Regions from separate parts of the Pseudoduganella sp. LjRoot289 genome, predicted to be linked through region 2. Evidence: predicted binding sites of a transcription regulator. Region 2 holds the regulator's gene; each other region holds the start of a gene.

The links. The regulator sigma-54, encoded in region 2, starts transcription at its own class of promoters, with help from an activator protein. The targets are predictions, from matches to a motif close to TGGCANGNAANCTGCTTT.
Region 1: a site for sigma-54 is predicted at 4,548-4,565, ahead of pqqA (pyrroloquinoline quinone precursor peptide PqqA). Genes of this name have one in related genera too.
Region 3: a site for sigma-54 is predicted at 6,374-6,391, ahead of ACSQ8Y_RS05865 (PEP-CTERM sorting domain-containing protein). Genes of this name have one in related genera too.

The regions. Positions count from the first base shown of each region.
Region 1 covers NZ_CAXUPN020000003.1:100,083-109,568, forward strand. Annotated here, with positions in the region: gene ACSQ8Y_RS29845 (glutaminyl-peptide cyclotransferase) at 1-489, shown strand, start outside; gene ACSQ8Y_RS29850 (DUF4214 domain-containing protein) at 619-2,250, shown strand; cyclic di-GMP riboswitch class I at 2,339-2,413, shown strand; gene ACSQ8Y_RS29855 (VCBS domain-containing protein) at 2,491-3,834, shown strand; gene ACSQ8Y_RS29860 (YaiI/YqxD family protein) at 3,938-4,420, shown strand; gene pqqA (pyrroloquinoline quinone precursor peptide PqqA) at 4,631-4,705, shown strand; gene pqqB (pyrroloquinoline quinone biosynthesis protein PqqB) at 4,762-5,682, shown strand; gene pqqC (pyrroloquinoline-quinone synthase PqqC) at 5,679-6,395, shown strand; gene pqqD (pyrroloquinoline quinone biosynthesis peptide chaperone PqqD) at 6,427-6,690, shown strand; gene pqqE (pyrroloquinoline quinone biosynthesis protein PqqE) at 6,662-7,846, shown strand; gene ACSQ8Y_RS29890 (DUF2147 domain-containing protein) at 7,847-8,293, opposite strand; gene ACSQ8Y_RS29895 (valine--tRNA ligase) at 8,429-9,486, opposite strand, start outside.
Region 2 covers NZ_CAXUPN020000001.1:6,262,994-6,272,479, reverse strand. Annotated here, with positions in the region: gene ACSQ8Y_RS27015 (methyl-accepting chemotaxis protein) at 1-413, opposite strand, end outside; gene ACSQ8Y_RS27010 (response regulator) at 487-870, opposite strand; gene ACSQ8Y_RS27005 (PAS domain S-box protein) at 1,068-4,160, opposite strand; gene ACSQ8Y_RS27000 (enoyl-CoA hydratase/isomerase family protein) at 4,362-5,441, opposite strand; gene hpf (ribosome hibernation-promoting factor, HPF/YfiA family) at 5,536-5,892, opposite strand; gene ACSQ8Y_RS26990 (RNA polymerase factor sigma-54) at 5,960-7,444, opposite strand; gene lptB (LPS export ABC transporter ATP-binding protein) at 7,451-8,212, opposite strand; gene lptA (lipopolysaccharide transport periplasmic protein LptA) at 8,215-8,811, opposite strand; gene lptC (LPS export ABC transporter periplasmic protein LptC) at 8,836-9,432, opposite strand; gene ACSQ8Y_RS26970 (KdsC family phosphatase) at 9,459-9,486, opposite strand, start outside.
Region 3 covers NZ_CAXUPN020000001.1:1,349,486-1,358,971, reverse strand. Annotated here, with positions in the region: gene ACSQ8Y_RS05895 (S10 family peptidase) at 1-1,114, opposite strand, end outside; gene ACSQ8Y_RS05890 (hypothetical protein) at 1,195-1,746, opposite strand; gene ACSQ8Y_RS05885 (MATE family efflux transporter) at 1,812-3,197, opposite strand; gene ACSQ8Y_RS05880 (DUF6984 family protein) at 3,248-3,943, opposite strand; gene ACSQ8Y_RS05875 (NAD(P)/FAD-dependent oxidoreductase) at 3,958-5,253, opposite strand; gene ACSQ8Y_RS05870 (LysR family transcriptional regulator) at 5,342-6,298, shown strand; gene ACSQ8Y_RS05865 (PEP-CTERM sorting domain-containing protein) at 6,519-7,133, shown strand; gene ACSQ8Y_RS05860 (pectinesterase family protein) at 7,183-9,486, shown strand, end outside.

The sequences.
Region 1 (9,486 bases), on a different contig from region 2:
AACGTCATCATCGGCCTGACTTGGACCAGCCAGACAGGCTTCGTGTTCGACAGCGAGACCCTGCAGCTCAAGCAGACTTTCTCCTACCCCGGCGAAGGCTGGGCGCTGGCCACCGACGGCGAGCGTATCTACATGAGCGATGGCAGCGCCACTATCCGCGTGCTGGACCCGAAGACCATGCAGCAGACGCGCCGCATCCGCGTCACCGCCGACGGCGAGCCGGTCACGCAGATTAACGAGCTGGAGTGGGTGGAAGGGCAGATCTACGCCAACATCTGGCAAACCGACAAGATCGCCCGCATCGATCCCTTCAGCGGCCGCGTGGTCGGCTGGATCGATTTGACGGGCCTGGCCGCCAAGGCCGGCGTCGAGCCGGGCGGCGACAACGTCCTCAACGGCATCGCCTATGACAGCGCCAAACGGCGCCTGTTCGTCACCGGCAAGCTGTGGCCCAAGTTGTTCGAAATCGAACTCAAGCCAAAAAAATAACAGCTGTGAACCGGCGGTCAACGTACTGCCGGTTAGCCGCGCGCGTGGCATTGATTGTTCCGATATGCCGGTGGTAGCCTGATTGAATTGCCGTACGGCAACCAATCAACCCACCGGAGCTCCGCAGTCATGGACACCATCGCACCCCGCCTGACCAGTTTCAAACTCCCCGCCACCATCGACCTCAGCCTGGGCCAGGCCGACCTGGCGTTCCGGGTGGATGCGCGCGACGAAACGTACGGCTCCGGCATGCGCATGGCGCGCGTCTGGCTGCAGCAGTCGCCGGTTTCGCCGCTCGGGCCGACGGGCGCGGTCGTGGTCGGCCTGCCGGGCGGCGCCGACGTGTTCGGCGACGCTACACCGACCGTGGCCAGCGCGGTGTTGCCGCTCAGTACGGCCACGCCTAACGGCGTCTACCGTGTGTACGACGTGGAGGTGATCGACCAGGCCGGCAACGCGCGCCACTACTACGAGAGCGATTTGATCGCCATGGGCCAGAACACGGCCGTCACCGTGAGCGGCGGGGTGGCCGACACCAGCGCGCCGGTGCTGACCGGCCTGACACTGCCGGGCACCGTGGATCTGAGCAATGGCGCCGGCGCCATCGTTTTCTCCGCGCAGGCGCAGGACGCGGGCGGCAGCGGCGTGGCCGGCGTCGAGCTCTATTTCGACCGCAATCTCCAGCTTGACTCGACCACCGGCGCGACGGTGTCGGTCGGCGGCCTGATGGCCGGCGGCGCCGACACCTTCTGGGACGGCACGCGTGAAAGCTCGGCCTACAGCGGCCAACTGTCCGCCTCGACCGGTACCGGCGCCTACCACTTGCTGTCTGCCGTGGTGACCGACCAGAGCGGCAACAGCACCGAATACAGCGCGGCCCAGCTCGCCGCGTTGGGCTTGGCCACCGGTTTCGAGGTGACGGGCGGCACGCCGAGTGCGGCAACGGCGAGCGTGGCCTCGGCCTATACCGGTGGCAACGTGGTGCTGTCGGTCGCGTCGCAGGCGTGGACGGACGGCGGCAATGCGATCAGTTTCCAGCTCCATTATGATCCGGCGGTCGCCCATTTCGTCGGCGCCGAACTGGTCGGGGGCAGCATGGAGGGCCTGGTGGTCAGCAGCGATGAAAACGGCGGTATGGGCGTGCTGACCATTTCCGGCAGCGCCGCCAATGGCGCGGCGGCGGGCGCTTTCCTGGCGCTGACCTTGGCGCCGCAGGCGACCTCCGGCAACATGCCGTACGCGGTCGGGGCCTTCCTGGTCAACGGGCAGCAGCAGGATCTGGGCGACGCGGCCCAGACTGCATTCTATTTCGGCGACGAGGGCGTCGGGCTGCAGTTCGGCGAGCAGCGCCTGATGTTGGGCGGACACAACATCGCATTCGACACCGACGGCAACGCCGGCCAGGCCTACCGCTTGTACCAGGCCGCATTCGACCGCGCGCCGGACCTGCCCGGCCTCGGCTTCTGGATCCACGCCATGGACGGCGGGGTCGCGCTGCGCGACGTGGCCGCGTCCTTCCTGGGCAGCCCGGAGTATGCCGGGCTGTACGGCAGCAATCCCTCGGCCACGGAATTCGTCGCCGAGCTTTACCAGAACGTGCTGCACCGCGAGCCGGAGCAGGCTGGTTTCGACTTCTGGGTCCACGCGCTCGGCGCGGGCGTGGCCCGCAGCCAGTTGCTGGTCGATTTCAGCGAGAGTCCCGAAAATGTCGCGCAGGTGATCGGCGCCATACAGAACGGCATCGCCTACGTTCCTTATTGATGATGCCGCCAGCTGGGAGTGTGTTGTAAAAAAGAAAGTTTCATTGTTTATTTATAATTTTGGTTTCTTTTGCGAAAATATCGTTATAATTACGTCTAGCCACTCCCGCAGCGATGCGGGGTCGGAAAGCTACGGATCTCCTTGAGATGGCCGGGTTGCGTTGGGGGAAATGCTGCGGATGGCAGCATCACCAAATCACAATACCGGGGCACGACGCGTGTCCGCTCATAGGAGTACTACATGGCTGCAAAGACCACTCAGAAAGTCGCTATCCTCACCGGCGCGGCAAAAGACGACCTGTTTAGCGCGGCGGCCACTGGCTTGAGCGAAGACGGCAGCGTGGCCAACCTGGCCGTGCTGGGCAACGATCCCGGCGCCGCCAAGCTGTACTCCCTGCAGCAGAACACCACGACTCTGGCCGCAGGCACGCAACTGGCTGCCACCGCCAGCGCGGTATCGGCCAGCGGCGCCGTCATTTCGATCAACACCGACGGCACTGTGCATTACGACGCCAGCGGCTTGAACCTGCAAAGCCTGGCGCAAGGCGAGACCTTCACCGATACCTTCACCTACACCGTCCAGATGGGCAACGGCGCGCTGAGCACCGCGGTCGCCACGGTGCAGATCGCCGGCGCCAATGACGCGCCTGTCCTGGCCAGCGTGGCCGCTGCCGTCTTCCATGACGACGCCGCCGCCGCCGGTCCCGTCGGCGCGTCCGGCCTGCTGGCCGCGTCCGACGCCGACCACGGTGCCTCGCTGGCCTTCGCCTTCAGCGGCGCCAGCGCCCTGGGCTCCCTGACCCTGGACGCCGCCACCGGCGCCTACAGTTTCGAAGGCGTAGCGGCCATGCTGGACGCGCTCAAGGCTGGCGAACACGCCAGTGCCAACTACAACGTCACCGTGACCGACGAATTCGGCGCCCAAGCGGCACAAACCCTGAGCTTCGAGTTCATCGGCGCCAACGACACCGCCGTGCTGGGCGGCCAGACTGCCGGCGCGGTGTCCGAAGACGGCACGCTGCAGGCTGGCGGCACCGTCACCGTCGCTGACCGCGACGCTGGCGAAGCGGCCTTCCAGGCTGTGGACAGCGCGGCGCTGGCCGGCACCTACGGCAACTTCAGTTTCGACGCGGCCAGTGGCGCGTGGACCTACACCCTGAACAACGACGCCGCCAACGTGCAGGCGCTGCACAACAATGAGACCGTGAGCGACAGCCTGGTCGTCGCGTCGGTCGACGGCAGCAGCGAAACCATCACCGTCAGCGTGATGGGCACCAACGAAGCGGCGCATTCCACGCCAGTGTCCGATCCGGTCAACCCGGCCGATACCTTCCGCGTCACCAACGGCCAGCAAGCAGTGAACGGCCGCCAGATCTTCACCGGCTTCGACAGTAACGACGAACTGGTCTATGCCAACAACATGCAAAAGACCGGTATCAGCTTTGGCGACACCGACAATGACGGCAAGATCGACTCCATCGTCGGCTTCGAGATCACGAAGGGCCACAACACCTCGTCCTTCGAAGTCGTGCTGATCGGCTACGCCGGCCTGACCGACGCCCAGGTGCACGCCACCAACCTGTAAGCGCCATCGCCCCGGCGCGCCAGGGCGCCAGGGCTATCCGCCAGGCAGCAAGCCGCCAAGCGGTATCGCGGCTATACTGACGCCCATCGTAGATGGGGGAAGCATGCAGATCTGGGTGGATGCGGACGCTTGTCCGGCAGTGATCAAGGAAATTTTGTACCGGGTGGCGGAGCGCACGCAGATGCAGGTGACGCTGGTGGCAAACCAGCTGATGCGGGTGCCGCCGTCGCGTTTCGTGCGCGCGGTGCAAGTGCCGTCCGGCGCCGATGTGGCGGACCAGGAAATCGTGCGCCTGCTGGCGCCGGGCGACCTGGTCGTCACCGGCGATATCCCGCTGGCGTCGGACGTGCTGAAAAAGGGCGGCCTGGCGCTCAATCCGCGCGGCGAGTTCTACACCAGCGACAACATCGCCCAGATGCTGACCATGCGCGCCTTCATGGAGGAGCTGCGCAGCGGCGGCGTCGACACCGGCGGCCCGGCGCCGTTCAACCAGGCCGACCGCCAGAACTTCGCCAACCAGCTCGACCGCCACCTGGCCAAGGTGAAGGCCGCCAGCTTGCGCGGTCCCCGCACCGACCCGGCGTAATTGCAGTTCCACCTCATCGCGCCGCGCGCGCCCGGCATGTGACAGTTGGCACAGCTGTCACATGGCTATTGTTCCGTTTCGACACAGTGCCGCTCAAGCCGGCGCTGCTCCTCCATGCTGCAAGGCTCGGCATGGAAGTTGCGTAGATGGTTGTGAACGTCGGGAACCCTCCCGGACCTTCACACCACTACCAACCTCAAGGAGACTGTCATGCAATGGAGCAAACCCGAGTTTATCGACTTCCGTTTCGGTTTTGAAATCACGCTGTACGTTTTCAATCGCTAAGGGATGCGGCGGCCGGCCTCCCCCTCGGCCGGCCGCCGCACCCGAACGGGCACACAATGAAAATCATCGTACTCGGCTCCGCGGCGGGCGGCGGCTATCCCCAGTGGAACTGCAACTGCCGCAATTGCAACGGCCTGCGCAAAGGCGCCATCCGAGGCCGCGCCCGCACCCAGTCCTCGATCGCGATTTCAAGCAACGGCAATGACTGGCTGCTGGTCAACGCATCGCCCGATATACTCACCCAGATTCGCGCCACGCCGGCATTGCAGCCTGCCCGCGCCGCGCGCGACAGCGGCATCGCTGCCGTGCTGCTGATGGACGCCCAGGTCGACCACGTCACCGGCCTGATGATGCTGCGCGAGGGCAGACAGATTCCGTTGTACTGCAGCGCTTCCGTGCGGCAAGACCTGCTGGCCGGCTACCCGCTGGCGAAGGTGCTGTCGCACTACTGCGGCGTGCAATGGCACGAGCTGGCTGTGGCCGGCGGCGATCGCGTCAGCTTCACCGTGCCGCTGCTCGACGGGATCCGCTTCACGGCGATACCGCTGGAGAGCAAGGCGCCGCCGTATTCGCCGCACCGCGACCATCCCGCGGCGGGCGACAACATCGGCTTGCTGGCGCACGACCTGATCACCGGCAAGAAGCTGTTTTATGCGCCCGGCCTGGGCGCCATCGCACCGCCGACGGCGGCCGCCATGCGCGAGGCGGACTGCCTTCTGGTCGACGGCACTTTCTGGACCGAGGACGAAATGATCAGCCTCGGGTTTTCCGGCAAGCCGGCCGTCGCCATGGGCCATCTGCCGCAGTCCGGCGCCGGCGGCATGCTGGAGGTGCTGGACGGCATGCCGGCCGGCCGCAAGATCCTGATCCACATCAACAACACCAACCCCATACTCGATGAGGACTCGCCGCAGCACGCCACGCTGCTGCGGCACGGCGTCGAGCTGGCGTACGACGGCATGGAGATCGCATTATGAACGTGATGTCGAGAGCGGCAATCGGCTGCCAGCCACGCTGGGACAAGGCCACTTTCCACGCGCAGCTGCTGGCCAAGGAACAGTATTACCACATCCACCACGGCTTCAACGTGCGGATGCAGGAAGGCAGCCTGACGCCGGCGCAGATACGCGGCTGGGTCGCCAACCGCTTCTATTACCAGATCCGCATTCCGCAGAAGGACGCCGCCATCCTGGCCAACTGCCCGGAGCGCGAGACGCGCCGGCGCTGGCTGCTGCGCATCCTGGACCACGACGGCAGCGGGGAGAACGAAGGCGGTATCGAAGCCTGGACCCGGCTCGGGATGGCGGTCGGCATTCCGCGCGCGGAGTTGTGGTCGCTGCAGCACGTGCTGCCCGGCGTGCGCTTCGCTGTGGACGGCTATGTCAACTTCGCGCGCCGGGCGCCATGGCAGGAGGGTGTGTGTTCGTCGCTGACCGAGATGTTCGCGCCCAGGATCCACCAGGACAGGCTGGCCAGCTGGCCGGCCAACTATCCCTGGATCGATCCGGCCGGCCTGCACTATTTCCGCAGCCGCATCTCGCTGGCCGAGCGCGACGTGGAGCACGGCCTGGAGGTGACGCTGGCCCACTTTGTCACGCGTGAACAGCAGGAGCGGGCGCTGGGCATTTTGCAATTCAAACTCGATGTGCTGTGGTCGATGATGGATGCGATCGACCGGGCCTATGGCTAGCCAGGCAAGGCTATCAACAAGTGGGGGAAATATGGAAACGACGACCGCGGCTCCCAGGCTTTCGCGCCTGTTCCGGCTGCAGTGGGAGCAAGCGCAGCTGGCGTACGTGCTGCTGTACCCGGAGGGCATGGTCAAGCTGAACGGCAGCGCCGCTGAAATCCTCAAGCGCTGCGACGGCCGCAGCGCGCTGCCGGACATCGTCGCGCAGCTGGAGCAGGCCTTCAACGCCAGCGGCCTGGATGCGGACGTGCAGGCCTTCGTGGCCGATGCGCGGCAGCGGGGCTGGCTTGTCTGACGCCGCCCTCCGGCAGGCCAGCGAGGCGCGGCCCGCGCCTCCCGTCGCGCCACCCCTGTGGTTGCTGGCCGAGCTTACCTACCGCTGCCCTTTGCACTGCGCGTTCTGCTACAACCCGGTCGACTACGCCAGCAGGCGCAAGGAGCTGAGCACCGACGAATGGCTGGACGTGCTGCGCCAGGGACGCGCGCTGGGTGCGGCGCAACTGGGCTTCTCCGGCGGCGAACCGCTGCTGCGCGATGACCTCGAACTGCTGGTGGCCGAAGGGCGCCGGCTGGGTTTCTACACCAACCTGATCACCTCCGGCATCGGCCTGACCGAGGAGCGGCTGCGGCGCCTGTCGGAGGCGGGTCTGGACCACATCCAGCTCTCGTTCCAGGACTCCACGCGCGAGATGAACGACTTCCTCAGCAGCACCCGCACCTACGAGCTGAAGTCGCGCGTGGCGGCGCTGATCAAGCGCTTCGACTATCCGATGGTGTTGAACGTGGTGCTGCACCGCTACAACCTGGACCATGTGGACCGCATCATCGACATGGCGCTGGAGATGGGCGCGGAATACCTGGAGCTGGCCAACACGCAGTATTACGGCTGGGGCCTGGTCAACCGCGCGCAGCTCATGCCGACGCAGGCGCAGCTGCGCAGGGCGGAGCAGGTGGTGAGCAGCTACCGCGAACGCGTCGGCAAGCGCCTGCGCATCCTGTTCGTGGTGCCGGACTATTTCGAGGGCCGGCCCAAGGCCTGCGTGAATGGCTGGGGTGCCATGTTCATGGCGGTGGCGGCGGACGGCGCGGCGTTGCCCTGCCATGCGGCGCGCAGCATCCCCGGCCTGGAGTTCCCGCATGTGACGCAGCACAGCCTGCGCGACATCTGGTACGACAGCGCGGCGTTCAACAAGTTCAGGGGCGATGCGTGGATGCAGGAGCCGTGCCGCAGCTGCGAGGACAAGCACAAGGACTTCGGCGGTTGCCGCTGCCAGGCGCTGGCGCTGGCCGGCGACGCTGCCGCGGCGGACCCGGTCTGCGCCAAGTCGCCGCGGCACGGCGAGCTGAAGGAAATCGTGGTGCACGCCCACCGCGCGCAGGCTGCCGGGTCGCTGCAGCCGCTGGTGTTCCGCAGCGACGCGAATTCGCTGCGGCTGTCCGGGGAGAGCTGATTACTCCTGGCGCACCCAGGTCTGCGAACGGCCCAGCATCGGTACGCCGATGTAGCCGCGCACTTTCAGCTTCTTGCCGCCGTCGGCCAGTTCCATCTTGCTCTTGTAGATCTTGCCGTTTTCCGGATCGAGGATCTCGCCGCCGTTGTATTCGTCGCCGTCCTTCTTCAGGCCGGACAGCATCATCAGGCCGACCAGGGGCTGGTCCTTGCGCGCGTCCGTGCATTTGTCGCATTTCGGGTTCTGTTCCTGCTCGGGCGCGCGGAACAGCTTCTCGATTTTGCCTTGCAGCACGCCGTTGCTTTCGGTGATGCGGATCAGCGCCTTCGGTTTGCCGGTCGCGTCGTCGATGTTTTTCCACAGGCCGACCGGCGTGGCGTCTTGCGCCCAGGCGGGCGACATGATGACGGCGGCGGCCAGGGCGCCCGCTTTAATCCAGTTTTTCATACGGTTTGTCTCCAGAGTTGTTTTTTGTCCTACGAGTGTAGCGCACTGCCGGCGCGAAAAAATAGAGTAGTCGTTCGGTTATTGCCCGGACGAAAAAAAAGCCGGCGCGTGCCGGCTTTTCGGGGTGCGGGAAACTCAGGCGGGCAGCTTGGCCAGCTGTTCGCGCATCTTTTCGATGGTGGCGCTGAAATTGGCCAGGCGCTCCTTCTCCTGCGCAACAACAGCGGCCGGGGCGCGCGCCACGAAGCTTTCGCTGGACAGCTTGGTGCTGGCCTTGGCGATCTCGCCGTCGATGCGGGCGATTTCCTTGGACAGGCGCTCGCGCTCGGCCGCCACGTCGATTTCCACTTTCAGCATCAGCTTGGTGGTGCCGACGATGGAGACGGCGGCGGTCGTTTCGGGCAGCGCGTCGACGACGGACACGTCGGCCAGCTTGCCCAGCGCCTGGATGTAGGGCGCGAATACGGCCAGGCGTTCCTTGTCGGACGGCGAGGATGCCTCCACGACCAGCGGCACGCGCAGCGACGGCGCCAGCTTCATTTCGCCGCGCAGATTGCGGGTGGCGTCGATCAGCGTCTTCAGCTCGCCCATCCAGGCTTCGGCCGCCTCGTCGATGTTGGCCGGGTTGGGCAGCGGGTACTGCTGGGTCATGATGGATTTGCCTGCGCTGTCCTTGCCGGCCAGCGGCGCGACGGCCTGCCACAGTTCCTCGGTCACGAAGGGAATGATGGGGTGCGCCATGCGCAGCACCACTTCCAGCACGCGCAGCAAGGTGTGGCGGGTGGCGCGCTGCTGGCCTTCGGTGCCGTTCTGGACCTGGACCTTGGCCAGTTCCAGGTACCAGTCGCAGTACTCGTCCCAGACGAACTTGTAGATGGTGCTGGCGATGTTGTCGAAGCGGTAGTCTTCGAAGCCCTTGACCACGTCGGCCTCGGCCTTCTGCAGCAGCGAGATGATCCACTTGTCCGCCTGCGACAGGTCGGCAACGCTGGAGCTGCAGTCCTTGCCCTCGGTGTTCATCATGACGAAGCGGGTGGCGTTCCACAGCTTGTTGCTGAAGTTGCGGTAGCCTTCGCAGCGGCCCAGGTCGAAGTTGATGTTGCGGCCCAGCGAGGCGTAGGACGCCATCGTGAAGCGCACCGCGTCGGTGCCGTAGGCGGCGATCCCTTCCGGGAACTCCTTGCGCGTGGCCT
Region 2 (9,486 bases):
GGCGCCGTGCCGCCGGTGAAACCGGCCGCCCTGAATTGTTCCAGCAGCGCGGCCAGGCTGCCCAGCAACTGGGCGACCGCGTCGTCGGTCTGCGTGTTAACCGCCTGCACATGGTGCTGCCACACCGGCAGCACGCCGCCCATCAGGTCCTCGATCTGGCCCAGGTCGGCGCCCAGCATGTGCGCCGACGAGGCACTGTCGCGCGCCGCGCCGGTCTGGCCCTGCAAGCGCCACGCCAGCAGCGCGGCGCTGGCCAGCACGCCGGCCAGCGCCAGCGCCTGCAGCGGACCGCGGCGTTCCCACAGCGGCAGCGCGGCGAACGCCACCGCCGCCAGCGCCGGCCAGGCGCAAGCGAACAGGCGGACCAGGGCGGCGCGCCTGCGGCCGCCATCCATTCCGTACAAAGCGATCATCGTGGAGTACTCCGCAAAAATGGGCGGCGCCATGCCGGAACGCGGCCGCCTGCGCCGGTGGACGGGCGTGCCGTCATTTTTTGGGTGGCGCCGGCAGCGCCAGCCGGGACATCAGGCCGGCCAGTTCGTGCTTGTCGACCGGTTTATGCAGGGCGCCCAGGATATTCAAATGGTGGAACCTGGCCATCAGCTGCGCGGAATCGAGGAAGCGTTGCGCCAGCCCGGACATCAGGATGATGGCGCAGCCCGGATGGCTTGCGCCCAGTTGCTCCATCAGCTGGAAGCCGTCCATCTGCGGCATGTTGATATCGCAGATGACCAGGTCGGGGGGCAACTTGCCCGGATCGAAGGCCGACAAGCCCTGGCGGCCGTCGGCCGTCGCGGTGACGCGGGCGATGCCCATGTCCTCGAGCATGATGCCCAGCATGTCGAGCATGAAGACGTCGTCATCGATCACCAATACATGTCCGCAACGCTGCAACACAGCGTGGGTGATGTCTCCAGCCATATCTTTTCAGTAACCTTCATATCCGGCGTGCCAAGAAAAACCCTGCCTATATCATGCCTATTGGCAAAATATCCATCCATAGGGAAAGGTCGGTTTTGGCGTAGGAATGGGACGCGGCGGGGGTAAGGAAACCCTCACCCGGCCTGTCAGGCGGCCAGTTCGGCTGCCACCCAGCGCTCGAAGCGCTCCAATGCCGCCCCCAGGTCGGCCGCCAGCATGGCCGCCGCCGCCAAGCCGCCCGGCTGTTCCAGGGCCTGCCACTGCCGCGCCATCCGCAGCGCGCCCACCGCCCGCGCGCTCGACTTGTAGCGGTGCCCCAACGCCGCCGCCGTGGCGAGGTCGCCACCGGCCAGCGCCGCCTCGAGCTGCGCGATGCCCGCGCCCGCCGTCTCCAGATAACGCAGGGCGAACTGGCGCATGCGCGCCGGCTTGCCGTCGAAATGCCGGGCCAGTTCAGCCAGGCTGATGTCCGCTTCCGCTTCCGCTTCCGAATCTACTTCCGCTTCCGTCTCCTCTTCCGCCTCCGCCGGCGCGGCGCCGGACGCGGCACGGCCGGCCAGGGTGGCGTACAGTTTTTCCGGCGCCACCGGCTTGCTGATGAACTCGTCCATCCCCGCCGCCTGGCAGCGCGCCCTGTCTTCGGCGCTGACGTTGGCTGTCATGGCGATCACGCGCACGCCGGCCAAGGCCGGGTCGGCGCGCATCCGGCGCGTCGCCGCTATCCCGTCCATCACCGGCATCTGCACATCCATCAGCACGCAGTCGTAACGCTCCAGGGCCAGCTGGGCCAGCGCCTCCATGCCATTGCCGGCCAGCGCCACCTCGACACCGGCCAGCTCCAGGAATTCGCGCGCCACCTGCTGGTTGAATTCGTGGTCGTCGACCACCAGCACGCGCATGCCGTGCAAGGTCTGCGGCTGCGCCGCCGGCGGCGCGGCCAATTGCGCCGGACGCGCTGCCCGCTCCAAGGTCAGTGCGAACCAGAAGCGGCTGCCCTGGCCCTCGATGCTGTCGACGCCCAGCTCCCCGCCCATCTGTTCCACCAGGCGCTTGCAGATCGCCAGTCCCAGGCCGGTGCCGCCGTATTTGCGGGTGGTCGAACTGTCGGCCTGGTGGAAGGACTGGAACAAACGGCCCAATTGCTCGGCGCTGATGCCGATGCCGCTGTCGCGCACCTCGAACAGCAGGCTGCAGCGGGCCGGGTCCTGAGCGCGCACCGTCACCGCCACGCCGACGGCGCCGGCGTCGGTAAACTTGACGGCATTGCCGACCAGATTGATCAGCACTTGGCTCAGGCGCAAGCCGTCGCCGCGCAGCCAGCCGCTCAGTTCAGGCGCCACCGCGCTGTCGAGCCGCAAGCCCTTGGCGGACGCCCGCCCGGCCACCTGGGCCAGGACCTTGGCCAGCAGCTGCGCCGGGTCGAACGGGGCATACTCCAGCGTCAGCATGCCGGCCTCGATCTTGGAGAAATCGAGGATGTCGTCGATCAAACCCAGCAAATGCTCGCCCGACAGCCGGATCTTGCCCAGGTAGTCCTGCAGGCGGGCCGACGGCGCAGCCTTCAAGGCCAGCAGGGTCATGCCGATGACGCTGTTGAGCGGGGTGCGGATCTCATGGCTCATATTGGCCAGGAAGTCGCTTTTCGCGCGGCTGGCGGCATCGGCCGCTTCCTTGGCCTGGCGCAGCGCGCGCACCGCTTCGGCCTGCGTCGTGACGTCGACCACCACCCCGATCACCCCGCGCGCGCGGCCGTCGGCGCCGCGCAGCAAGGCCTTGCTGACCAGCAGGTCGACCGGGCGCCCGTCGCCCATGCGGAAGGTGTCCTGGTAGATTTGCGGCACGCCGCTGGCCAGCACTTCGCGGTCGCGCTCGGCATGGATGGTGGAGTTGCCGCTCGGCACAACCTGCGCCAGGGATTTGCCGCGCAAGCGCTCCTCGGTGGTGGAGAAGAAGGTGAGATAAGCCTGGTTGACGCGCAGGTAGCGGCCGTCGGCATCCTTCAGGCTGACCGGCAGCGGGATGGAATCGAACAAGGCGTCGACGAAACTGAGGTTTTCCTGGATTTGCTCGGCCGCCCGGCGCCGCTCCGAGACATCGTGCAGCGTGCCGCTCAAGCCGTTCGGCTGGCCGTCCTCGCCCAGTTCGGCGCGCACGTGGACCCCGAGCCAGCATAAGCCGCCGTCGCGCGTGCGGCAGCGCAGCTCGCGCTTCAGCGGCACCGCCCGGCCGCCCAGCAGCTGGGCCAACTGCAGGCGCGCCGGCGCCAGGTCGTCGGGGTGGATGAACTCGACGCAAGCATGGCCCAGCGTCTCGTCCACCGTGTAGCCGGTGATGTCGGTCCAGGCCGGATTGACGAAGGTCATGCAGCCGCGCGCGTCGGTCCGGAACACCGCCTCGCGCAGGCTGTTGACCAGCGTGCGGTACTGCCTTTCGCTGGTGGCGACGATCTCGGACAGGAATTTGTTTTCGGTGATGTCGGTCTCGATCGACACGTATTGATAGGGGCGGCCGTCGCCGTCCAGGAAAGGCACCATGGTGGCGTACACGCTGTACGGGCGGCCGCCCTTGGCCCGGTTGTGCACCTCCCCGTGCCAGGCCTGCCCGCTTTCCACCGTCTTCCACACCTGCTCGAAATAGCTGGCGTCATGCTGGCCGGAATCGAGCACCGCATAGCCGCAGCCCAGCAGTTCCTCGCGCGCGTAGCCGGTGACCAGGCAAAACTTCTCGTTGACGTAGATGATGCGGCGGCTGGTGTCGACGATGCTGACGATGGCATGCTGGTCCAGCGCGAAACGCTGGTTGATCAATTCGATCCGGCCGGCCTGCTGGCGCCGCACCAGATCGGGCAGCAGGGCCGACAGCCCCTCCAGATCCTCCTCGGGGGGCAGCGCGCGGGCGCCGTCCTCATGGCGCAGCAGTTCAGCCATGGCCAGCCGCACCGAATGCAAGGTCCGGTTGCGGCTGCCGAGTTCGTCCCGCAGGCGGGCATTGGCCTGGGTCAGCTCGCCCGAGCGCAGTTCCAGCACGTGCGCGCGCAGCGCGACGTCGTGCTCGTAGCGCACGAAATTGCGGTCGATCTGTTCGACCAGTTGTTCCAGGCCGCCCAGCAGGGCCGCCACCGGCGGCGGCATGCCGGGCAGCGCGCCCGCCGCCGGCAGCGCGTCCAGCAAGGCGCGCCAAGCCTCGGGGCTGTCGATCCCGCAAAAACGGCGCAACTGGCGCGCCAGGGTGCGGTGCATGTCAGCCTTCCATCGTGCGGCCCGGCCGCACTGCGCGTTTGTCTATCCTGCTCACCAAACCATCCCCTTCGGCCGCGGCTGTCGATGGCGCGGCGCGCCATCGGCCGGCCCATGCAGACGATAGCAAAGGCGCGGCCGCGCCAACATAGGGAAAGGTTGATTCGGGGGTAGGGATAAGCGCGGGCCGGCGCCGGGCGGCGGCTAGGCCAGGTGGCGCAGCGGGTGCGCGTGCGCCGGCCACGGCGGCGCGAAGAAGCCGGCCACCAGCGCCGGCGTCACCTCCTCCAGCGTCGCCGGCGACCACTGCGGCGCGTTGTCCTTGTCGACCACCAGCGCGCGCACGCCTTCGAGCACTTCGCCGTGCTCGAAATTGCGACGCACCACGTTGCGCTCCATGCGCAGGCAGTCCGCCACGCCGAGCGAGGCGCCGCGGTTCAACAGTTCCAAGGTCACGCACATCATCAGCGGCGACCGGGTCCGCATCGCTGCCAGCGCCTTCTGCGCGAACGCGCCCTCGTCCCCGGCCAGCGAGGCCATGATGGCCGCCACGCTGTCGGCTGCGAAGTGGCGCTCGATGGCGGCACGCTCGCCTTCCAGCACGCCGGCGCCGGCGTCAAAGCCCGCAGCGTAGGCCTGCACGGCCTCGCGCAATTCCGCGCCCGGCACGACTTCCAGCAAGTCGCCCAGCGCCTGCCATTCGGCTTCCGGCACGTAATGATCGGCCAGTCCCACGTACAGCGCGTCCGGCGCGCCCACGGTCAGCCCGGTCAGGCCCAGGTAGCGGCCCAGGCGGCCCGGCGCGTGCGACAGGAAATGGCTGCCGCCGACGTCGGGGAACAGGCCGATGTTCACCTCGGGCATCGCCATCTTCGTCCGCCCGCTGACGACGCGCACGCCGCAGTCCGGTCCGCCCTGCGCGATGCCCATGCCGCCGCCCATCACCACGCCGTCCATTAACGCGATATACGGTTTAGGGTAATAGTGGATCAGGTGGTTGAGCGCGTATTCCTCGGTGAAGAAATCCTCCAGCAGCGCGCTGCCGCCCTGCGGCGTGGCGCGGCCCACGTCGTGGAAGAAGCGGATGTCGCCGCCCGCGCACAAGGCCTTCTCGCTGCTGCTGCGTATCACCACGGCGGCCACGGCGCTGTCGTCGCGCCAGGCCAGCAAGGCGGAGGTCAGGGCGCGCACCATGTCCAGCGACAGGGAGTTCAGGGCCTTCGGGCGGTCGAGCGTGATGAAGCCGGTGCCGTTGGAAACTTGCGTGAGGACGTGTCCGCTCATGGGTTTAAATCAGCTAAATCAACAATACCGTATTCTAGATCGATGGCCGCAAAAAAGGGCGCCAGATGCGCCCTTTGTTGGAGTGCCGGGGACCCTACAGGGTGGCGGCGGGTTCGTAAGTGTCGGGGAGGTGTTTGATGGCGTCGTGGCCGTGCTCCTGCACTTTCGATTTGTATTTCATGACTTGGCGGTCCAGTTTGTCGATCAGCGTATCGATGGCAGCATACAGGTCTTGCGACAGGCTTTCCACGTACACGGTCTTGCCGGACATGCGCAGATTGATTTCGGCCTTTTGCCTTTTGTCTTTCTCGGTGAGGTTATCTACGGTCAGGATGACAGCAATATCAATAACTTGATCGAAATGGCGTTTGATCCTCTCCAGCTTGCTCTGCACGTATTCACGGATGGCTGGCGTCACTTCGAGATGATGTCCACTGATGGTGAGATTCATACACACTCCTAAAGAAGAGGGCTCATACGCTGTCGTCTTGTTGGCGCGTAGGGGAACCCAAGTAAAACTACAAAGCTTTACGCAGACTAACCGGTGGGATTTTCAGAGCTTCGCGATACTTGGCAACAGTCCGTCGCGCAATTACCATGCCTTGTTCCCCCAGCATGTCCGCAATCTTACTGTCGGATAATGGATTTTTCGGGTCTTCAGCTCCTGTCAATTGCACTATCAGCGCCCGTATCGCCGTCGAGGATGCTTCTCCTCCTGCTTCGGTGGCGACGTGGCTGCCAAAGAAATATTTCAACTCAAACATGCCATGCGGAGTCAGCATGTATTTCTGAGTTGTTACCCGAGAAATAGTGCTCTCGTGTAGTCCCAGTGTATCAGCAATTTCACGCAACACAAGGGGTCTCATGGCAACCGCGCCATGGCTGAAAAAGTTCTTTTGTCTTTCTACTATCGCCTGCGCGACGCGCAGGATGGTGTCGAAACGCTGGCGCATATTCTTGATCAGCCACTTCGCTTCCTGCAGCTGCGCGCCCATGGCGGACTCGCCCTTGCCCTGCTTGAGCATGTTGGCATACAGCGCGTTTACGCGCAGGCGCGGCATCACGTCGTTGTTCAAGGAGACCTGCCAGCCATTGCGCGCCTTCTTCACGATCACGTCCGGCACCACGTAGTCGGACACGTCGGAGGCGAACTCCGCGCCCGGGTGCGGATTGCACAGCCGTATCACCGTTTGCGCTTCGCGCAAGTCCTCGTCGTCGCAGTCGAGGGCTTTTTTGAGCTTGTTGAATTCGCGCTGCGCGAACCAGGCCAGGTGCTTTTCGACGATGGTGACGGCCATGCGGCGCGTCACCAGGGGCACGCCCGGCATGCGCCGGATCTGCAGCGACAGGCACTCGGACGCGCTGCGCGCGCCGACGCCGATCGGGTCGAACGATTGCAGCAGGGTCAGCGCCGTCTGCAGCTCGTCGAGCTCGACATCGGCCTCTTCCGGCAGGCGGGCGTGGATGTCCTCCAGGCTCTCTTCCAGGTAGCCGTTCTCGTCCAGCGCGTCGATGATCAGCTCCATCAGCACGCGGTCGCGCGGCTGCTGCACCGTCACGCGCATCTGTTCCATCAGGTGCTCGCGCAAGGTGCAGTGGCTGGCCTCGAGCTGCGGGCGCGAGTCCTCGTCGTCGGGCGCCTTGCTGCGGCCGGCGTCGCTCCAGTCGCTGTCGGCCTCGGCGTTGCTGGCGCTGTCGCCGTCGCCGCTCTCGAACGCTTCGGCTTCCTGCGCGGGCGCGCTGTCCTGCGCCGGCGCGCCGACGTCGGCCGGCGACGCTTCGGCGCCGCTGGACTGGGTCTGGTTGATGGCGCCGTCGCCAAGCAGGCGCAGCGAGCGGTCGAGCGGATCGTCCAGCCGTTCCAGCAGGGGATTGTCGCCCAGCAGCTGCTCCAGTTCCTGGTGCAGCTCCAGCGTGGACAACTGCAGCAAGCGGATCGATTGCTGCAGCTGCGGCGTGAGCGCCAGATGCTGCGAGGTGCGGAGTTGCAGAGACTGTTTCATGGGTGCTTACATGCGGAAGTGTTCGCCGAGGTAGACGCGCCGCACCGATTCGTCGGCGATGATGTCGTCCGGCCGGCCGGACGCGAGCACGCTACCCTGGTTGATGATATAGGCGCGGTCGCAGATGCCCAGCGTTTCGCGCACGTTGTGGTCGGTGATCAGCACGCCGATGCCGCGCTCCTTGAGGAAGCGCACGATGCGCTGGATCTCGATCACGGCGATCGGGTCGACGCCGGCGAAGGGTTCGTCGAGCAGCACGAAGCGCGGATTGGTGGCCAGCGCGCGCGCGATCTCGACGCGGCGGCGCTCGCCGCCGGACAGCGACAGCGCCGCGTTCTCGCGCAGCTTCTCGATCTGCAGGTCGGCCAGCAGGCGGTCCAGGCGCTCGTCGATCTGCGCCTTGCTCAGCCGCTTGCCGTCCACCTTCTGGATCTCCAGCACGGCGCGGATGTTCTCCTCCACCGTCAGCTTGCGGAACACGGACGCTTCCTGCGGCAGGTAGGACAGGCCCAGCGTGGCGCGCTGGTGGATCGGCATGCTCGACACGTCCACGCCGGCGATGTCGATGCTGCCCGCGTCGGACGGCACCAGGCCGACGATCATGTAGAAGGAGGTGGTCTTGCCGGCGCCGTTGGGGCCGAGCAGGCCGACCACCTCGCCGCACTCGACCTGCAGCGAGACGTCGTGCACCACCTGGCGCTTGCCGTAGGTCTTCTGCAGGCCGCGCACGACCAGGGTGCTGTTGCAGCTTGGAGTGTGTTCCGCCATCGTCATTTCCCCGCCGCAGGCTGCACCGGCGCCGGTGCGGGCGCAGTTGCCGGCGCGGACGGCTTGGCAGGCTTGTTCGACGGCTGGATCACCATGGTGCCGCGGCCGGCGCCCGGCTTGCTGCCGCCGTCGGCGCTGTTGCGCACGCTGAAGAATTCGCGCCGGCTGTCGTAGGAAATGAACTCGCCCTCGACCTCGTCGCTCGGCTTGTTGCCTTCCAGGCGGCGCACCTTGGCGCGCGAGAACAGCTTGACCAGTTCGGCCTTGCCGTCGTACTCGATGCGTTCGGCTTCGCCTTCGACCCACTGCTCGCCCTCGCCGTCGCGCTTCTGGCGGAAGGTGGCGGGCTTGCCGCCCACGCTGGTCAAGGTCACGTACTGGTAGCCTTCCGGATCCTTGGTCACCACCGCCTTGGCCGACTTCATCAGCAAGGTGCCGCGCGTGAGCACGACGTTGCCGGTCAGCGTGCTGATCTGCTTGACGTCGTCGACGTCGGCGTTGTCGTAGCTGATCTGGGTCGGCTTGGTGGAGTCGGCCTTCTCGGCCTGGACCAGCCCGGCCGTGCACAGCAGCAAGGCCGACAAGAGCATTTTTTTCATGTTTTTTCCATTCAGTGTATTCGATTATTTAGGCGCCGGCGGCGGCGTGACGATGGTGCCGCGTCCGCGCAGCTGCACCTGGCGCGTGGCGTTGTTCGCCTTCATGCCGGTGCCGGTCGCGGTGGTGCCGCCCTGCATGATCTGCACCGGCGCATCGGTCTCCATGCGGTCCTCGTCCGGATAAACGGTGAGGGCCTCGGTGGTCATGTGCATGGCCGCGCCCGTGCCCTGCGCTGCGCGGTCGATCACCACATTGCCCTCCAGTTTCACGCGCGAATTGCCCTCGTCCACGCGGGCCCGCCTGGCCGTCATGTCCAGCGGCGGATGCCCGGAACTCAGGTTGCGCACCACCGGCTTGTCGATCTCCGACGCGTCGTCGATCGGACGGTGGACCAGCTTGTCGCCGGCCACGATGTAGCTCGGCTTGCCTTCCTTGGTCATGCGCACCACGCTGAACTGCTCGATGATGTAATCGGGCTCGTTCAGGCGCTTGTCGGCCATGAGTTCCTCGTCGCTGCGGCTCATCAGCTGTACCAGCCAGAAACTGCCGCAGGCGGCGAACACCCCGGCCACCATGGTGATCGACAGCCGCCAGCGCTGCGCGGTTCGTTTACGCATCATTCAACCTTCGCATATTCTCGATTCTTTCAGACCAGGAACTGGGCCATGACCTTG
Region 3 (9,486 bases), 4.9 Mb from region 2:
CGTAGCGTCCCAGCAGCTGGCCCGGCATCAGACTACGCTGGTAATTCTCGGGGCGGTAGTTCAGATCCTGCTGCCACAGCAGCGCCGGCAAGCCGGTGTAATTGACCAGCTGCGTCACCACCGATTGCGGCGGCGCGGTGCGCAAAGGCGACAGGTAGGCTTGCACCGCCGCCCGATAATCGGTGGAGCTGAAACCGCGCACCTGCGTCAGGAAGGCGGACAAGTCGGCTGGCACAGGGTTGCTCAGCCGGAAGTAGGCGCTGGTGGCCGCGTAGCTTGGCACATAGCCTTCGCAGCTGACCGAGCCGGGATCGAGCACGCCGCAGTTCGCGTTGTAGTCCATGACGGCCGAATGCAGCACCACGCCATCGACCCTCGTGCCCGCCACTTCCAGCAGATTGGCCAGCACCGCCGTGCGCGTGGTGCCGTAGGACTCGCCGAACAGCACCTTGGGCGAGGCCTGCCGCTTGTTGACCGCGACGTAGCGTTGCACGAAATCGCGGAAGCCCGCCGCGTCGCTGTCCACGCCCCAGAAGTCCTGGTTGCTGGCGGGCGCAATGGCCTGCGAATAACCGGTGCCCACGGCGTCCACGAACACCAGGTCCGAGGTGTCGAGCAGGCTTTCCTGATTGTCGGCCAGCTGCGGATCGGTCAGGATGACGCTGGACGGTATCTGCGTGGCGATGCGCTTCGGGCCGAAGGAGCCGAGATGCAGCCACAGGCTGGCCGAACCGGGGCCGCCGTTGTAGAAGAAGGTGACCGGGCGGCGCGCGGCATCCGCGTTGTCGGCCGTGTAGGCGATGTAAAAGAAGGAGGCGGCACGGCCGGTGCGGGCATCGGTGGCCGTCAGGTGGCCCGTGGTTGCGGTGTAGTCGATGCGCGCGCCGTTCTGGGTCAGCTGCGCCTTCACCACCGCCGCACGCTCAGCGCCGGACGCCAGCGCGCCGGTGGCAGCGCCCGAGTAGGAGACCGTGTCGGCAAAAGAGCCGTCCGCAGGCGGAGTAACGGGTGGGGTAACGGGCGCCGTAGCGGCCGAGCCCCCTCCTCCACCGCCGCAAGCGGCCATCAAGGTAGTCAATAAGACTGCAGGCACACCGCGCGCGAAGCGCCGCATCCATGCCAGTTTATCAGTGTGGGCCAAACCAGTTCTCCATCGAGCCGGCGACGCTTGCCTGCTATGGATTATGCACGAAATCAGCTCGCGCAGGCCTTGTCGGCCGGGCCGAGGAAGCGCAGGGAGCGGGAATAGGAGATGGCGCTGCTTTCGCGGCGTTTCTGGTCGAGCGTGACGATGTCGCCGATATCGAGGCCGCTGAGGATGAAGAGGTTCATGTCGCGGCCCTTGAAGCGGTCGGGCAGCACTTCTTCGCGCCAGCCGGCGCCGCTGTTGCTGTATTTGGTGAACAGCCGGCAGCCGGGCGAAGTGGAGACCACCGTGTAGATCACCGCCACGCCGTTCTCCACGTCCAGCACCACCGGGTTTTCCATGTGCAGCGGACCGCCGTCATGCAGCGAGTGCCATACGATGGGCTGGCCGGGCTGGCCGGGAAGGAAGAAACGGATCGAGGCGGCGCTGTCGCTGCTCTGGCGCTGCACCATGATCACCTGGCCGCTGGCCAGCCGCACTTCCTCCTGCCAGTGCTCCGAGCGGGAACAGCCGGCCGCGAGCGCGGCCGCAAACAGCACGGCGGCGGTGCATGCCCGGCGTGCGGATTGCAGGTTTCCGGTTGTCCGGCGTCTCTTCACAACATCTCCATGCGGGGAAAAGCCGACATTGTGCCGCAATCCGCTCGTTCAAAAGTCACACAAAGTCACACGGCGCCACTTTTCGCGCGCAACCTGCGCCGCGCCGCGCGTGCGTGCGGCACCCAGGCCTGCACCGACCAGCGCCGCCACATCATCAGGCCGCGTATCCATTCGTCGGCGGCGTAGGCGATCCACAAGCCGGTAAGCCCCAGGCCGAAGTGGATGCCGAGCAGCCAGCTGCCTCCCGCCAGCACAATGGCCATGGACGCGGCACCCGCCGCCACCGGATAACGCGCATCGCCCGCCGCCCGCAGCGCGTTGATGACGACCAAGTTGAAAGTGCGGCCGACCTCCAGCAGCACCGCCAGCCAGAGCAAGCGGCTGCCGCTGGCGATGATGCCCGGGTCCTGCGTGAAAAAGCCCAGCAGCCAAGGACCGGCCAGCGCCACGCCGCCCGAAATCACGCCGCTGACCACCAGCCCACGTCCGAGCGCCCCTCGCACCAGGCCATGCGCCGCGCGCAGTTCGCCCGCCCCTATCATGTGGCCGACCATGATCTCGACCGCGAACGCCGTGGCGAGGCTGAACATCACCACCACGCCGCCGACCTGGTGGACATACGCCATCGTGGCCAGCGGCTGCGCGCCCAGCAAGCCGGCCACAGCCATGCTGGCCATGAAGGCCAGACGCCACGCGATATTCTCGGCGGCGGCCGGTATGCCGATGTGCAGCACCGCCGCCAGTTCGGCGCGCCGCAATCGCCACCAGTCCCCGGCGACGGGATGGATATTCAGATGGCTGCGCCACAGCATCAGGTGCAGCGCCAGGCCGAGCACGCGGCTGACCAGCAGCGCCGCGGCGAAGCCGGACAAGCCCATGGCGGGCAGCGGGCCCCAGCCGTGCATCAGCGGCACCGCCAGCAACAGATGACTCAGGTGCATGGCCACCAGCACCACCAGCGTGTCGCGCGTGCGCAGGTGGGCGCGCATCACGCTCGCCATCGAAGCGTTCCAGGCGTCGAACAGCATGGCCATGCCCAGCATCTGCAGGAGAGGCGCGGCCAGCGGCAGCACTTCGGCCGGCGCGTGCATGACACGCAGCAGCCAGCCGGCGCCGGCCAGGCACAATAGCGCGGTCAGCGCGCCCAGCCACGTGCTCGCGCCCAGCATGGCAAGCGCCACCTTGTCGGCCATGTCGCGCCGGCCGCCGCCCAGGTTCTGCGTGATGACCACGCCGATGCCGGAGCCGACGATACGGAACAGCATGAACAGCGTGACCGAGATATTGTTGGCGATGGCGAAAGCCGCGCCGTGGGTATCGGACAAACGCGCCGCCAGAGCCGTGCCGACCACGCCCGCCACGACGGCGAGGAACAGTTCGATCAGGAGCGGCCAGGCGAGCGTGAAAATATGGGGACGGGGAACGGCGATGGGTGCAGAAGCGGAAGTCATGCCGCCATGATAGCCATTTTCGGCATTCATCGCGCGTCAAATATTACCGTTCACACGCTTTCCACAGGCGCCAACTGGTCTGGCGAAGGGTAGGTTCGCAGGGGCGAGAAGTCTGCCTTCCAAAAATCGAGCTCGTAGAGGTCCCCGAGATCGTCAAGGTTAAGCGCAATGAAAACCGGGACGCCATCGGCATCCGCATATCGGGCCTCGGCCACGCATTGGCCAAACCCATGGGCGCCGCCGGAAGGTGATATGAACCGGACGCTGCCCATGCCGCCATCATTCATATCTACGACCCGGCGGTTCAGCAACTGCGTCTGGGCGGAACAGCCGGCCATGTCGAGCAAGCGAACAAGCACCTTCTGCTCATCCGGCCGAAGAGCCCTTCCCGATAGTCGTGATTCGTCCAACATTGATCGATCCATCCAAGAATTGGTATGCCGCATAGTCCAGAAACAATTCGCCGACCAGAACACGCCCACAATTAAGCCCGCTGACCAGGTAACGCTGGCGGTGCACAATGTCCGCAACAATCGCCGACCGAACGACTGCCCGGTCCAAACCGGCAGCATCGCAATGACGGAACGCATGCGACCGTTGAGCAGCCGTTCGTCCGAAACATACCCGTTCGCCAAGTCCTGCGCCCATATATTATGCTCCGCTTTCAGCTGCGGGCGTGACTCGCGCGCGCAGGTGGAGCGGACATTGTCGCGGGAATGGCCAGCGATCGCTCGAAATCCGGCCATTCCCTTGCGCTAGCTCAATGCAGCTTGATCGACGGCGAGATCCGCTTGCGCAGCCAGTCTGCCACGATGACGGCGGCGGCGCGGACGAAGCCGTGCAGCGCCATCAGGTGCTTCTGGTACATCAGGCCGTACAGGACGTTGGCCAGCGCGCCGCTCACCGGCAGTTGCCTGCCCACCGATCCGCCCAGCAGCACGCCGACCGCAGCCACGGGGCCGAGCGACACCAGCGAGCCGTAGTCGCGGTAGCTGAACTCCGGCAGCGGCTTGCCTTCGCGCCGGCTCAGCGCCGCAGCCAGGAACACGGCCTGCTGATGCGCCACTTGCGCGCGCGGCGGCGCCGCGCCCTTGACCGGGCAGACGAAGCTGGCGCAGTCGCCGATGGCAAACACGTTCGCATCGTCCACCGACTGCAGCGACGCCTTGACCATGATCTGGCGCATGCGGCTCAGCGGCAGGCCCAGCGTGGTGCAGATGGCCGGTCCCATCACGCCGGCCGCCCACAAGGTCAGGCTGGCCGGGCGCGTCGTCTCGGGGCCGTCGCCCTCGGTCACGTGCACGCAGTCCGCGTCCACCTGTGTCACGCCGGTGCCGTTGCGGATCTCGATGCCGCGCGAAACCAGATAGGCCTCGGCGCGCGCCGACTGCTCCGGCGGCAGATGCGGCAGCAAACGGCTGCCGCGCTCCAGTATCGTGATGCGCACGTCGCGCGCCGGATCGAGCGTGTGTATCTTGTACTTGGCCAGCGCCCGCGCGCTGTAGCCCAGTTCCGCCGCCAGCTCCACGCCGGTGGCGCCGCCGCCCACGATCACGATATTGACCTTGCTGTCCCCGCCTTCGCTGGCCCGCACGCAGGCGCCGAAGAAGCGGCGGTAGAAGCTCTTCGCCTCGCGCACATTGTCCAGCGTGCAGACATTGTCGGCCGCGCCGGGCACGCCGTAGAAGTTGGTCACCGCGCCCAGCGCCAGCACCAGCGTGCTGTAGCCCAGGCTGCGCACCGCCGGCGCTTCGCCGATGTCGTCCGACAAGCACGGCGCCAGTTCCAGCGTTTGGCCTGCACGGTCAACGGAGCGCAGCTCCGCGTGCATGAAGGTAAAGCCATGTTCGGCCGCCTGCGCCGAGTACTCGATCTGGAACACCTGCGGATCGCGTTTGCCGGAGGCAACCGTGTGCAGCAAGGGTTTCCAGAAATGCGTGGGCGAACGGTCGACCAGTATCACCCGCGCGCGGCCCTTGCGGCCCATGGAATCTCCAAGCCGGGTTGCCAGTTCGAGGCCGCCTGCGCCTCCGCCTACGATAACGATGGTTTTCATGATTTTTCCCTCCTTCTGACTGTTAATATAGTCGCATCAAAAGGAAAACAAAAATTACTTATTTCTACTGATTGATAAGGAATAGCTTATGTATCACGCGAGTTTCCGCCAGCTCCAGGCGCTGGTCCTGGTGGGCCGGCATGAAAGCGTTTCACGCGCGGCCGAGGAAATGCATGTTACGCAGCCGGCCATCTCGGCGCAGCTGCGCGCACTCGAAGAAGTTGCAGGCACCGCCCTCACCCGCAAATCCGGCCGCAACATCCAGCTCACGGCGGCTGGCGAAGTGCTGCTGCAATTTTCCGAACGCATATTGCAGCTGTGGGAACAGGCCAGCGACGAACTGGGCGAGCTGCACGGCGTGAGCAGCGGCACCTTGCGCATCGGCGCGGTGGTGACGGCCGAGCACCTGCTGCCGTCCATGCTGGTGAAGTTCACCACCGAGCGGCCCAATGTGCGCATGAAGCTCAACGTCGGCAACCGCAGCGAGATCGTGGCCATGCTGTCGCGCAAGGAAATCGACCTGGCCATCATGGGCACGCCGCCGCGCGAGTTCCGCATCCACGCCACGCGTTTCGCCCACCATCCCATGGCCTTCATCGCCAGCCCGAAACATGCGCTGATGAAAAAGAAGCGCGTCGCGCTGGACGACGTGGTGCAGGCCAACCTGCTGGTGCGTGAACGCGGTTCGGGCACCCGTACCACGGTCGAGCGCGTATTCAAGGAGGCCGGACAAACGCTGCACTTCGGCTCCGAAGTGTCGAGCAACGAGGCGATCAAGAGCATGGTGGCGGCGGGCCTGGGCGTGGGCTTCGTTTCCGTGCACGCCTGCGCGCTGGAGTTCGAGGCCGGCCTGCTCGACATCCTGCCGATGAAGGAAAGCCCGGTCGAGGGCGACTGGCACGTGATGCACCTGGTGGACCAGCCGCTCCCCCGCATCGCCGCCGCCTTCCAGGACTTCATGGTCACGTCGGGCCAGGAACTGATCGGCGCCGAGCTCGAGTCGTTCTACCGCAAGCACACGAAATTGCGCCGTCCAGCAAGGTGAAAAGTTGCTTAAAAGAATGTCAAATATCTCGCTTGAATTATTGGTCAGGCCAAAGTAGAATCGGTTGACCAGAAGTAGAATGCAATATGCAAGTCACTCCACGCTTAGACCTCGGCTGCCAGCCCTCGTCGACGCGGCATCGGACACGCGAGGTGTCTCCACAGTGACCGGCCGGGCCGGACGCTGATTCTTTTCCGCTGTCCCACCACCTGGAGCACATATGAAATCAAGAATACGGGAGACACTGGCGCGCGCTGCGATCATGGCCGCCACGACCATGGGCGTCGCAGCTGCAGCTGCGGGAGGCGCGCACGCCACCACGCTGCCGCTGCAAGACGCCAGCATCACCGCCACCTATAACGGCTCCGCCGCCATGCTGGGCTTCGACAATGGCTACAGCGTCTCGGCCGGCGGCAACACCACCAAGCTCGATCCGGACGCCATCACGGCGGAATTCCTCAGCGCCGACGCCGTGTTCGGTTTCGATTTCGGCGCCGACGGCAGCCTGTCCATCTACAACAACAGCGGTTTCGCGGTCGCTCCCGGCGACTACCGCTTCCGCTTCGATTTCACCAGCCTGGCCAGCCCGATCACCTCCTTCAAGCTGCTGGACGCCAGCGCTGTCGGCGGCCTGCCCCTGTTTTCGATACTGGACGGCGGCCGCGCGCTCGGAGTGGACCTGAGCGCACTCACCTGGAGCGGCGACTTCCTGCCGGTTACCGCCAGCATCGAAGCGGCGCAGGCGGGCGCGGTGCCCGAGCCGGGCACGATGTCGGTGCTGCTGGCCGGCGTGGGTGCCATCGCCCTGGTCCGCCGCCGCAAACCGCGCGCATAGCGCTGCAAATCAGCAATTCCATATCCGAGTCCTGCACCAGGAGCACAAAATGAGACACTTCCGTTTCAAGGCCGCGCTTTGCCTTGCGACGCTGCTCGCCGCCAGCGGCGCCAGCATCCACGCAAACAGCGCCGCCATCGACCCGGCCCGCCAGGTCGCGCCAGCCGACGGCTGGGCAAGCCAGGCCGGCGGCACCGCCGGCGGTTCGGCCGCCATCGGCAGCTATATCTACACCGTCACCAACCGCACGCAACTGCTCGCGGCCCTCAACAACGGCGGCAGCAATGCCAAGATCATCAAGCTGGTCGGCACGGTGGACATGAGCGAGGGCGTGCCCTACGCTAACACCGGCGACCAGGCCGCGCGCGGCGCGATCCGCCTCAAGCCCAACACCACCCTGATCGGCGACGGCACCAACGCCGGCATCGTCAATGGCCACATCCAGGTCACCAACATCTCCCAGGTCATCATCCGCAACCTGAAAATCGTCAGCCCGTGCGACGTCGGCCCGATCTGGGACCCGAACGACGGCGACACCGGCAACTGGAACTCTGCCTACGACAGCATCGCCGTTTCCGGTTCGGACCACGTGTGGGTCGACCATGTCACCTTCACCGACGTTCCCGTCACCGACAACCTGCTGCCGATTGAAAACGGCATGATCAAGCAGTGCCACGACGGCTCGCTGGACATCACCAACGCCTCGGACTACGTGACGGCCTCCTACAACGTCTTCACGATGCACCACAAGAACAATCTGATCGGTTCCAGCGACAGTGCCACCGCCGACGAAGGCAAGCTGCGCATCACCTTCAGCAACAACATCTTCCGCGACGTCACCAGCCGCTCGCCGCGTGTGCGCTACGGCCAGGTCCACCTGTTCAACAATTACTTCGTGGGCAGCAAGAGCGAGCCCCTCTACGGCTACGAGTACAGCGTGGGCGCCGGCTACAACTCGAAGATCCTCTCGAACGGCAATATGTTCGAGATCGCAGGAACGACAAGCTGCTCGCAAGTGGTGAAGAATCCGGGCGGCACCGCCACCGGCACCTTCAAGGACACCGGCTCGCTGCTGAACGGCGCCCCGCTGGCCGGCTGCACCGTATCGAACCTGGTCAGCTGGACCCCGCCGTACGCCTTCAGCGTGCGCCCGACGGCGCTGGTGAAAGCCAACGTGCTGGCGCAGGCCGGCGGCGGCAAGCTGGCCACGACCATCACCGGCACCGGCGACGTCACCGTCGATCCGGGCGTCACGCTGACTTGCCCGGCCACCGGCCTGTATTTCTGCGACGACTTCCAGAACGGCAGCAGCGACAATTGGGACTTGCTGCCGCTGGCAGGCCCGAACGGCACCTTCAGCGTCAAGGCTGAAAACGTGGGTGCCACCAACAAGGTGCTGCAGTACACGGCGGCCACCACCGGCGGCGTGCTCGCGCTGATCAAGTCCAGCGCCATGACGGCCGTGCCGAGCGGCGATTACTTCGTCGAAGCGCGCATCAAGCCGCTGACCAACGGCACCACGGGCAACAAGCAGATCTTCCTGATCACGCGCTACCTGAACGCCACCAACTGGTACGGCGGCGGCCTGAATGTGCAGAGCTCCACCGCCAACACCCAGGTTGAAATCGCCAAGATGCTGAACAACGTCCTGACCCGGCCCAAGCAGGTGAAGAAGCCGATCGCGTTGGACACGCAGTTCTACACCATCCGCTTCGAGATGATAGGCAGCAGCCTGACCATCTACCTGGACGGCGAATCGCTGGGTACCATCACCGACGCGGCCTTCAGCGCCCGCGGCCTGGTCGGCCTGTACACCGCCAACAAGTCCTTCCAGATCGACGACGTGCGCATCGGCGACCCTAGCCTGAAGCCTTCGCAGCTCACGCTCAACCCCTTCGTCTCGAGCTATGCGGCCGAAGCGGGCGACGCGCCGCTGCAGTTCGCTGTCACCGCCGCCAAGCCGGACGGCACGCAGGACGAATACCTGGCCAGCTCCAGCAATCCGGCCGTGGTCGCCGTCGGCATCAGCGGCGGCACGCTGACGCTGACGCCCGTGGGTCCCGGCACCGCCGCCATCACCGTTGTCAGCGGTTCCGACCCTACGCTCAAGCGCAGCATCGCCGCCACCATCGCGCCGCAGTTCGTCCAGCCGACCCAGACCTATCCGCTGACCGGGCTGGCCAGCCCCGCCGCGCTGCAGGACGGCGTCAACGTCGATGCGGCCCTGCGCCTGACCTTCGATAGCCCCCCTGCGCTGGGCACCGGCGGCACCATCCGCATCCTGCGCAAGTCCGACGACGCGCTGATGGACGTCATCAAGCTGAGCGGCGAGACCGATGAACTGGGCTACGCC